4 regions of the Methylorubrum sp. GM97 genome follow, and region 4 is predicted to be linked to each of the others. Evidence: predicted binding sites of a transcription regulator. Region 4 holds the regulator's gene; each other region holds the start of a gene.

The links. The regulator LexA, encoded in region 4, represses DNA repair genes until DNA is damaged. The targets are predictions, from matches to a motif close to TGTTCNNNNTGTGTTCNG.
Region 1: ssb (single-stranded DNA-binding protein) is a predicted target of LexA. The motif match lies at 1,492-1,509, and genes of this name have one in related genera.
Region 2: MSPGM_RS01490 (ATP-dependent helicase) is a predicted target of LexA. The motif match lies at 922-939, and genes of this name have one in related genera.
Region 3: MSPGM_RS09220 (PA0069 family radical SAM protein) is a predicted target of LexA. The motif match lies at 813-830, and genes of this name have one in related genera.

Annotation. Positions count from the first base shown of each region.
Region 1 is NZ_AP025942.1:2,421,712-2,423,895, forward strand. Features, by position in the region: gene MSPGM_RS11325 (helix-turn-helix domain-containing protein) at 1-401, opposite strand, end outside; gene ssb (single-stranded DNA-binding protein) at 778-1,347, opposite strand; gene MSPGM_RS11335 (NADP-dependent oxidoreductase) at 1,582-2,184, opposite strand, start outside.
Region 2 is NZ_AP025942.1:310,495-312,678, forward strand. Features, by position in the region: gene MSPGM_RS01480 (AsmA family protein) at 1-423, opposite strand, end outside; gene MSPGM_RS01485 (hypothetical protein) at 584-835, opposite strand; gene MSPGM_RS01490 (ATP-dependent helicase) at 951-2,184, shown strand, end outside.
Region 3 is NZ_AP025942.1:1,972,653-1,974,836, reverse strand. Features, by position in the region: gene MSPGM_RS09230 (hypothetical protein) at 1-93, shown strand, start outside; gene MSPGM_RS09225 (hypothetical protein) at 168-689, opposite strand; gene MSPGM_RS09220 (PA0069 family radical SAM protein) at 856-1,992, shown strand.
Region 4 is NZ_AP025942.1:5,238,789-5,240,972, reverse strand. Features, by position in the region: gene MSPGM_RS24260 (DUF1236 domain-containing protein) at 1-485, shown strand, start outside; gene lexA (transcriptional repressor LexA) at 651-1,373, shown strand; gene MSPGM_RS24250 (ComEC/Rec2 family competence protein) at 1,367-2,184, opposite strand, start outside.

The DNA of each region.
Region 1 (2,184 bases), 2.7 Mb from region 4:
GCCTCGTCCTGCAGGGTGATGAGATAGGGCTCCACCACGACGTCGCCGCGGATGCCGGCGCCGAGCAACTCGTAGAGATGCCCGACCTTGGTGCCGCGCCGCTCGATCGGCACGCCCTGTCCGCGCTTCACGTAGCTGCAGTCACGGGTCTCCTCGAAGGCGGCGAAGAGGGCGGTGATCGGCACGTTGAGGGCCGAGGCGATCGCGTTGATCGAAGCGAGCGAGGGCGAGATCGCTCCGTTCTCGATCTTGGAGATCATGCCCGGTGAGATGCCGGCCGCGCTGCCGAGGTCGGCCACCGACAGGTCGCGCTCCCGCCGCAGTAGGCGGACCTGATGGCCGAGCGCCTTTTCCAGGGGGCGCTCCTCCGCGACGGGCGCGTTCGACGCTGTGTTCAGCATGGATCCTTGGCTGCTCCTTCCGCCGTCCCGGCGCGAAACGATTATGGTGCAGGATTTCGAAGCCGCCACCGGGAACGGCCGTTACAAGAGCGCAAGTGCTCGGCCGTGCCAGCTTTTCCACCGATGGACATCGTCGGGAGATGGCGGAGCCGAAGTCACTGTTCCGGCCCGTGTTAGCCTCTGGTGCCGAGATTCCGAGCGATCGCAGGCTCGAAGTAGCACGTTCCGCATCGATGCCGGCTGTCACGGCTTTCCGTATCCGTCGCCCCGATCCGACGTGACGTCACCCGGCCGGCAGACGAGGCGCGATCCGATACCGAAAAAGGGCCGGCGCTGTCCGCGCCGACCCCTCACAAAACCGTCCTTGATCAGAAACCTAGAACGGGATGTCGTCGTCGAGGTCGTAGTTCGGCTTGGCGCCGCCACCCGAGGAGGGCCGGCGATCGCCGCCGCCGCCGCCGCCACCGGAGCGGCTCGAGCCGTAATCGTCGCGCCCACCGCGGTCGCCGCCGCGATCACTACCCCGGTCGCCGCCGCGGCTGATCTGGCCGCCGCCGTCGTCCTCGCCCGCGAAGTCGCCGCCGCCACCGCCGCCACGGCCGTCGAGAATCGTCATCTCGCCGCGGAAACGCTGGAGCACCACTTCGGTGGTGTACTTCTCCGCGCCCGATTGGTCGGTCCACTTGCGGGTCTGAAGCTGGCCCTCGATGTAGACCTTCGAGCCCTTGCGCAGATACTGCTCCGCCACCTTGGCGAGGTTGTCGTTGTAGATCACGACCGAGTGCCACTCGGTCTTTTCCTTGCGCTCGCCCGACGCCTTGTCCTTCCAGGACTCCGACGTCGCGATGCGCAGGTTCACCACGGGGTCGCCCGAGGACAGACGCCGGGTCTCGGGATCGCGCCCGAGATTGCCGACCAGAATCACCTTGTTGACGCTGCCCGCCATCTCATCTCTCCATCCGGTCCGATCTCACAGGGCATTGTACGTCACGCCCGCGATGGCCGCGACTCTTGAGCGTGCCGCCTCGTCTCGGCAAGCCGTCCGCGGCCTTTGTGCACGCTAACCACCGAGTGCCGTGGCCAGTGTAAATGTTCTATCTCTGTTCTCGTTGCCCGACAAGCGGGTTTCCGGCGCGGAAGCCCAGGGAACCGAGACTCTCTGCGTAGGCGGGCGCGGGCCTCAGGCGACCTTCACGACGAGCTTGCCGAAATTGGCGCCCCGCAGCATTCCGGCGAAGGCGGCCGGCGCGTTTTCCAGGCCCTCGACCACGTCCTCGCGCGCCTTGACCCGCCCGGCACGCAGCCAGCCGCCGACGTCGCGCACGAAATCGCCCTGCATCGCGGCAAAATCCCAGACGATGAAGCCGCGCAAGGTCAGCCGCTTGGTGAGGATGGCGCGCATCAGCACCGGCGAGCGGTCGGGCCCGGCGGGGAGTTCGCTCAGATTGTAGCCCGCGACGAGGCCGCAGACCGGCACCCGCGCGAAGTCGTTGAGGAGCGGCAGCACCGCGTCGAACACCGCCCCGCCGACATTCTCGAAATACACGTCGATCCCGTCGGGGCAGGCGCGGGCCAGCGCGTCGGGGAAGTCGGCGGCGCGGTGGTCGACCGCCGCGTCGAAGCCGAGGGTCTCGGTCAGGTAGGCGCATTTCTCCGCGCCCCCGGCGATGCCGACGGCCCGCGCGCCCTTGATGCGGGCGATCTGGCCGACGAGGGAGCCGACCGGCCCCGCGGCGGCGGCCACCACTACGGTTTCCTTCGGCTGCGGCCGGCCGATCTCCAG
Region 2 (2,184 bases), 540 kb from region 4:
GAGGCGCCGGATGCGCAGGTCGTCGATGACGATGTCGCGGCGCAGCGTCTGCGGTTCGCGCGGCAGCAGCAGCGCCTCATCGGAGACCGGCAGGGTAAGCCCGGCGCGCTCGACCGAAGTCTGGACGAAGCGGACCTCGCCCTTGAGCAGGGGGGCCAGCGCGATCTCCGCATCGACCGCCTGCGCGTCGAGGGCCGGCCCGTCCTCGGCGCCGAGCCGGAGGCGCGCGAGGCGAAGGTGCGGCGAGGGCAGCAGGCGCAGGTCGATGGCGCCCTCGCTGCGGGCACCGGCTCCGAGGGAGTCGCTCAACGTGCGGTCGATCAGCGCGCGATGAGCCGACCAGTCGATGAACGGCGGCACCGCAAGGGCCGCCACGAGAACCAGCACGACGGCGCCCGCGAGCGCGGTCAGGGAATCACGCACCGTTATCGCTTCCGCCTGGCCTGCGGACCGCAGGACTTCGTTCGCGTGTCACACGCGTTCGAAGGGCCGATGCCTTTTGAACGGCGCGAAACCCGCGTTCCTGCGGCCATAGCACAGGCCGCGGTCGGCCCGCACCTCAAGCTCAAGCTTTCGCCGAGTGTCAGCGGCGGATGCCGAAGGATGGCCCGGCCGGCGGCGGAACGTTGAGCGGCGCACGCTGGATCTGGTTGCGGATGGCGCTGTTCTCCAAAGTCTGGCGCTGTTCGAAGTTGCGGTTCTGGTTCTGGTACTCGAACGACTGGTTCTGCCGGCTCGTGGCGCCGCGATTGCCGGGGCTCTGGGCCCAAGCGGGCGTCAGTGCCGGAGTCAGGGTGGTGAGCAGGGTAAGGAGGGCGAGAGACGGGGCGCGCATGGCCTCGCATCCTTCATCGGTGTCGGGTTCAGGTTTCCCGAGTGACGCGTGAGGGGGGCCGCCGGTTCCGGATCGGGTCTCGACGGCGTTCGCCTTTTGGTCCAGGGATGCGCGCATGATGCAAGAGCCCAACGACGCGCACGGCGCGTTCCGGCCGCGCCCGTCCGACGACGAAGCGCCGTCGGCCCCGACCTCCATCGCCGCCCGCGCCATGGCCGCCCTGCGACCCGAGGGCGCGTCCTACCTCTCCGGCCTCAACCCGGAGCAGCGTCGCGCCGTGGAGGCGACGGAGGGCCCCGTGCTCGTGCTGGCGGGCGCGGGCACCGGCAAGACGCGGGTTCTGACGACGCGCATCGCCCACCTCATCGCAACCGGCAAGGCGCGGCCCTACGACATCCTCTCGGTGACCTTCACCAACAAGGCCGCCCGCGAGATGAAGCACCGCATCGGCGGGCTGATCGGGCCGGCGGGCGAGGGCATGCCCTGGCTCGGCACCTTCCACGCCATCGGCACCAAGATCCTGCGCCGCCATGCCGAACTCGTCGGGCTGAAATCCGACTTCACGATTCTCGGCACCGACGACCAGCTCCGCCTGATGAAGCAGGTCATCAGCGACCAGAACATCGATGAGAAGCGCTGGCCGGCGCGCTCGCTGGCGCACACCATCGACGGCTGGAAGAACCGGGGCTTGAGCCCCGAACAGGTGCCGCCGGGCGAGGCGCAGTCCTTCGCCTTCGGCAAGGGCGGGCAGCTCTACGCGGCGTATCAGGCCCGGCTCGCGACGCTCAACGCGGTCGATTTCGGCGACCTCCTGCTGCTGTGCCTCAAGCTGTGGCGCGAGAATCCGGACATCCTGGCCAACTACCAGGACCGCTTCCGCTACATCCTCGTGGACGAGTACCAGGACACCAACGTCGCCCAGTATCTCTGGTTGAGGCTTCTCGCCCAGGCGCGGAAAAACGTCGCCTGCGTCGGCGATGACGACCAGTCGATCTACGGCTGGCGCGGCGCCGAGGTCGACAACATCCTGCGCTTCGAGCACGATTTCCCCGGCGCCACCGTGGTGCGGCTGGAGCGCAATTACCGCTCGACCGGCCACATCCTCGCCGCGGCCTCCGGGCTCATCGCCAAAAACGAGGGACGCCTCGGCAAGACCCTGCGGACCGAGGACGAGGCGGGCGAGCCCGTCACGGTCACGGGCTCATGGGATTCCGAGGAGGAGGCGCGTCAGGTCGCCGAATCGATCGAGTCGCTCCAGCGCAGGGGGCACGCGCTCTCGGAGATCGCGGTGCTGGTGCGGATTTCGGCGCAGATGCGCGAGATCGAGGACCGGTTCGTTCAGGTCGGCC
Region 3 (2,184 bases), 2.2 Mb from region 4:
CATTCAGCCGAGATCACCTTGGGGGCCGCCCTGGTGGCGACCGCGCTCGTGGTGCTGATGCGCGCAGCCCCGACGTGGTTCCGGGTGAGCTGACGTTTTCGCCAGGGCGCTTTCGCCAGGACGCTTGCGCTAAGACGTTTTCGCCGGGACGCTGCCGGTCGTGGGCCTCAGGCGCGGTCGAGCCGGGCCGTCAGCATCCGCACCTTGAGGCGGGGCGAGAACGGCAGGCCCGCGAGCACCCGCTCCCGCCGCACCACATCGCCCGCCCGCAATCCGCGCGCGCCGACAACGCCCTCCCCTCGCGCGACGATCCGAGCCGGTAGCGCACTGTGGGCCCGCCGCATCCGGCCGAGCGCCATGTCCGGCCGCGCCGTGCCGACGAAGCGGTCGAGGCTGCGGATCCAGCCCTCCGCCGGGATGTCGCCAGGCTCCAGGCAGAGCAACCACTCGCGCCGCGCCACCCGCGCGCCCGCGCCCCATGGGTTAGCGCCGGGCGGGCGCACCACCAGGGTCGCGCCGCTGCCCTCGGCCACCGTCTCCAACGCGGGGCAGGCCTGAGCCGTCACGATCACCGCATCGCCCACGAGCCCGGCCGCCACGCCCGCGACGAGTGCGCTCAGCGTGTCGGCGAGGCACTCGATCGCAGCGGGGTCGGCGGATCGCGCCACATGGATGAGGCCGGAGATCATGCGGGGGCGAATACCCGATTTTCCGCCCTCGCAAAGCACTCGTTGCATTGCCCCGGCCTTCGACGGCCCCGGAGGACGGACAAAGTCCGCACCTGCACGAAACTTGTGCATCCCCGCTTTCCATGTTCGCTTTATGTTCTTAAGACAATCGCGAGCGTGGCAGACGGTGGGGCTCGGGGTGGGGAACGGACAGACGCCGCTTCGGGGTAAACCGGGCGGCTTCTCACACGACGGCTCCCGGGTCGCGCCGGAGGCGCGGCGCGGTCGCGGGGCGACCGCCAACCCGGAGGGGCGCTTCGAGGCGACCCGGCACGAGACCTTCGACGATGGCTGGCCGGAGGAGGCGGAGCGCGTGCGGCGCACGGAGGTGACGCCGGAACGCGCCCGCCACATCATCACCCGCAACGCCTCGCCGGACATCTCGTTCGACCGGTCGATCAATCCGTATCGCGGCTGTGAGCACGGCTGCGTCTACTGCTTCGCCCGGCCGAACCACGGCTATGTCGGGCTCTCGCCGGGGCTCGATTTCGAGACGCGGCTGTTTTCCAAACCCGATGCGGCGGCCCTGCTGGAGCGCGAGCTGTCGGCGCCGGGCTACCAGCCACGGACCATCGCGCTCGGCACCGCGACCGACCCCTACCAGCCGATCGAGCGCACGCACGGCATCACCCGCGCCGTGCTGGAGGTGCTGGCCCGCTTCCGCCATCCGGTCGGCATCGTCACGAAGTCGAACCTGATCCTGCGCGACCGCGATCTCCTCGCCGAGATGGCGGCGCAGAACCTCGTGAAGGTGGCGATCTCCGTGACCACCCTCGACCCGGATCTCGCCCGCCGCATGGAGCCGCGCGCGCCGCATCCGCGCAAGCGCCTGGAGGCGATCCGTGCTTTGAGCGAGGCGGGCGTGCCGGTGATGGCGATCGCCGCGCCCATCATCCCCTCGCTCAACGATCACGAGATCGAAGCGATTCTCGAAGCGGCCCGGACGGCGGGGGCGCGAGAGGCCAACTACGTTCTGCTGCGCCTGCCGCACGAACTCGACGAGTTGGTCGGCGACTGGTTCTCGGAGCATTATCCGGGGCGCAAGGCGCACGTCTTCTCCCTGCTGAGCGGGGCGCGCGGCGGCAAAACCTACGATGCCGCCTTCGGCACCCGCATGATCGGCCAGGGCCCCTATGCCGACCTGATCCGCCGCCGCTTCGCCCTGGCCAAGCGTCGCCTCGGCTATCCGGACGAGCCCGTGCGCCAGACGACGGAGCTGTTCCGCCGGCCGGAGAGAGCGGGGGATCAGCTCGCTTTGTTCTGAACCGCGACTCCGGCCCAACGGGCGCGGGCTCTTCGGGGGAACGAAGCGAGCGTGACGGCTCGGCTATGGCCGTCTCGGCCTGCCCGCTGCGCCGGGGTCATCCGGGCGTTTGCGGTGCGGTTCGCCCACCGCTCGCGGAGGATGCGCGGGGCGATCGATTGAAGGGATGGATTCGCGATCCGGCAAACGAAA
Region 4 (2,184 bases):
AGGCGGGAGAGCCGGGCGCCCGTGGCGGGCGCGAGGGCGGCCCGGCCCGCGCCGAGCAGCCGAGCGAGCGCGGCAACCGCGAGTCCGGGCAGCCCGACCGCAGCGGCGCGGGCGAGCGCGGTGGACGGGATGGCCGTGACGGGCCGGGCGAGCGCGGCGGCCGAGATGCTGCGGGTGAACGCGGCGAGCGCGGTGGTCGCGGCACGGCCGTCGAGGCACGGGGCGCCTCGAGGAACCTGAGCTCGACGCAGCGCACTGAGTTCCGCCAGTCGATCTCCCGTTCCAGCGTTCGCGCCGTCACGAACGTCAACTTCGCCGTCCGCGTCGGCACGGCGATCCCGCGCTCGGTCTCGCTGCACCCGCTGCCTCCGGCGATCCTCTCGGTCGTGCCGGCCTATCGCGGCCTGCAGTTCATTCTCGTCGGGGACGACATCGTCATCATCGACCCCGACACCTACGAGATCGTGGATGTGATCCCGGCCTGATCCCGAGGCACGGCACGACGTGAGAGGCGGCGGGGCGACAGCTCCGCCGCCTCTGTCGCTTCCGGAGGGATGCTTGCGGAACAGGAGAGGAACGTCTAGGCTGTTCGTGCTTTGTTTTCAACGATTCTGCGGCGCCCCCGGCCCGCGGTCGACAGCAGGTGCCGCATGCTGACCCGCAAGCAACTCGAACTGCTCCAGTTCATCCAGCAGAGGATGCAGGAGAGCGGTGTGCCGCCGTCCTTCGACGAAATGAAGGACGCGCTCGACCTGAAATCCAAATCCGGCATCCACCGCCTGATCATGGCGCTGGAAGAGCGCGGGTTTCTCCGCCGTCTGCCGAACCGGGCGCGGGCGATCGAGATCCTGCGCATGCCCGACATGCCGGCGGCCAAGCCCGCATCGTCCGAGCCGCGTCGCTTCACGCCGAGCGTGGTCGAGGGCGGTCTTTCGGCCAAGCCCGCCGCGCCGAAGCCTCCCATGCTTCAGGCCCATGACGGCAAGGGCCAATCGGTGATGGTGCCGGTGATGGGCCGGATCGCTGCCGGCGTGCCGATCTCGGCGATCGAGAGCCAGAGCCATTCGATTTCGATGTCCCCCGACTTCCTGTCTGGTGGAGAGCATTACGCGCTGGAAGTGCGCGGCGATTCGATGATCGAGGCCGGCATTCTCGATGGCGACCTCGTGGTGATCCACAAACAGGAGACCGCCAACAATGGCGACATCATCGTCGCGCTGATCGACGACGAGGAGGCGACCCTCAAGCGCCTTCGCCGCCGCGGCTCGTCGATCGCGCTGGAAGCTGCCAACCCGGCATACGAGACCCGCGTGCTCGGGCCCGATCGGGTGCGCATCCAGGGCAAGCTCGTGAGCCTCGTGCGCCGTTACTGAGGATTTTCGGAGGGCGGCGGGTCTGATGGATCCGCCGCACTTGGATCATTGGAAGGTTGGGGGCCCGCCTCAATTGCCGGCGTCGCCGCGCTGGCAGGCCGGGGTTGCCAGGGCTTCGGCTGATCGGCCCCGCGGGCGGTGACGATTTCAGGCCCTTCCGTTCCGAGGCGGATCGCCGTGGCGCCCCGCACCGCCAGGAACGTCCGGTCGGCGATCAGCGGTGCGGCGCAGCCCGGCGGGGCACGCAGTCGGGTGATGAGGATGTCGGCCCGGGCGCAATCCTCCGCGAAGGCACGCTTGTCCATGACGAGAGCGACGGCGCGCCCGTCCATCGCCGTGAGGGTGCAGCCGATCCGGTCGCAGCGCGGCCCGGCGGCGCCAGTGGCGGCCTCCGGAGGGCGCCCGTCGCCATCGGCCTTCAACCATTGTTCGAGCACGAAGCCGGGCGGGCGTCCGAGAACCACGAGGCGCCCGTCCTTGCCGCGGACCGCGGCGCCGGCCCCGTCCCGGTCGATATAAATGTCGTAGCGGATCGGGCTCGCGGCGAGGGCAATACCGAGCCCCGCCGGCACGAGGGCGAGGAGACGCAGCCGCGACACGGGAAGTGTCGCCAGCAGCAGGGCGGCGGCGAGCAGCATCAGGGCGCCCGTTCCGAACGCGGGCAGCACGACGTTGGCTTGCCCGAACCCGGCGATCCAGGCGGAGATGTCGAGCATGCCGCGCACCGCGAGCCCCATCAGCCACCAGACCGGACGGTCGAGGGCGAAGGGGTAGGCCAGCATTCCGAGTACCGCCGCGGGCATCACCGCGA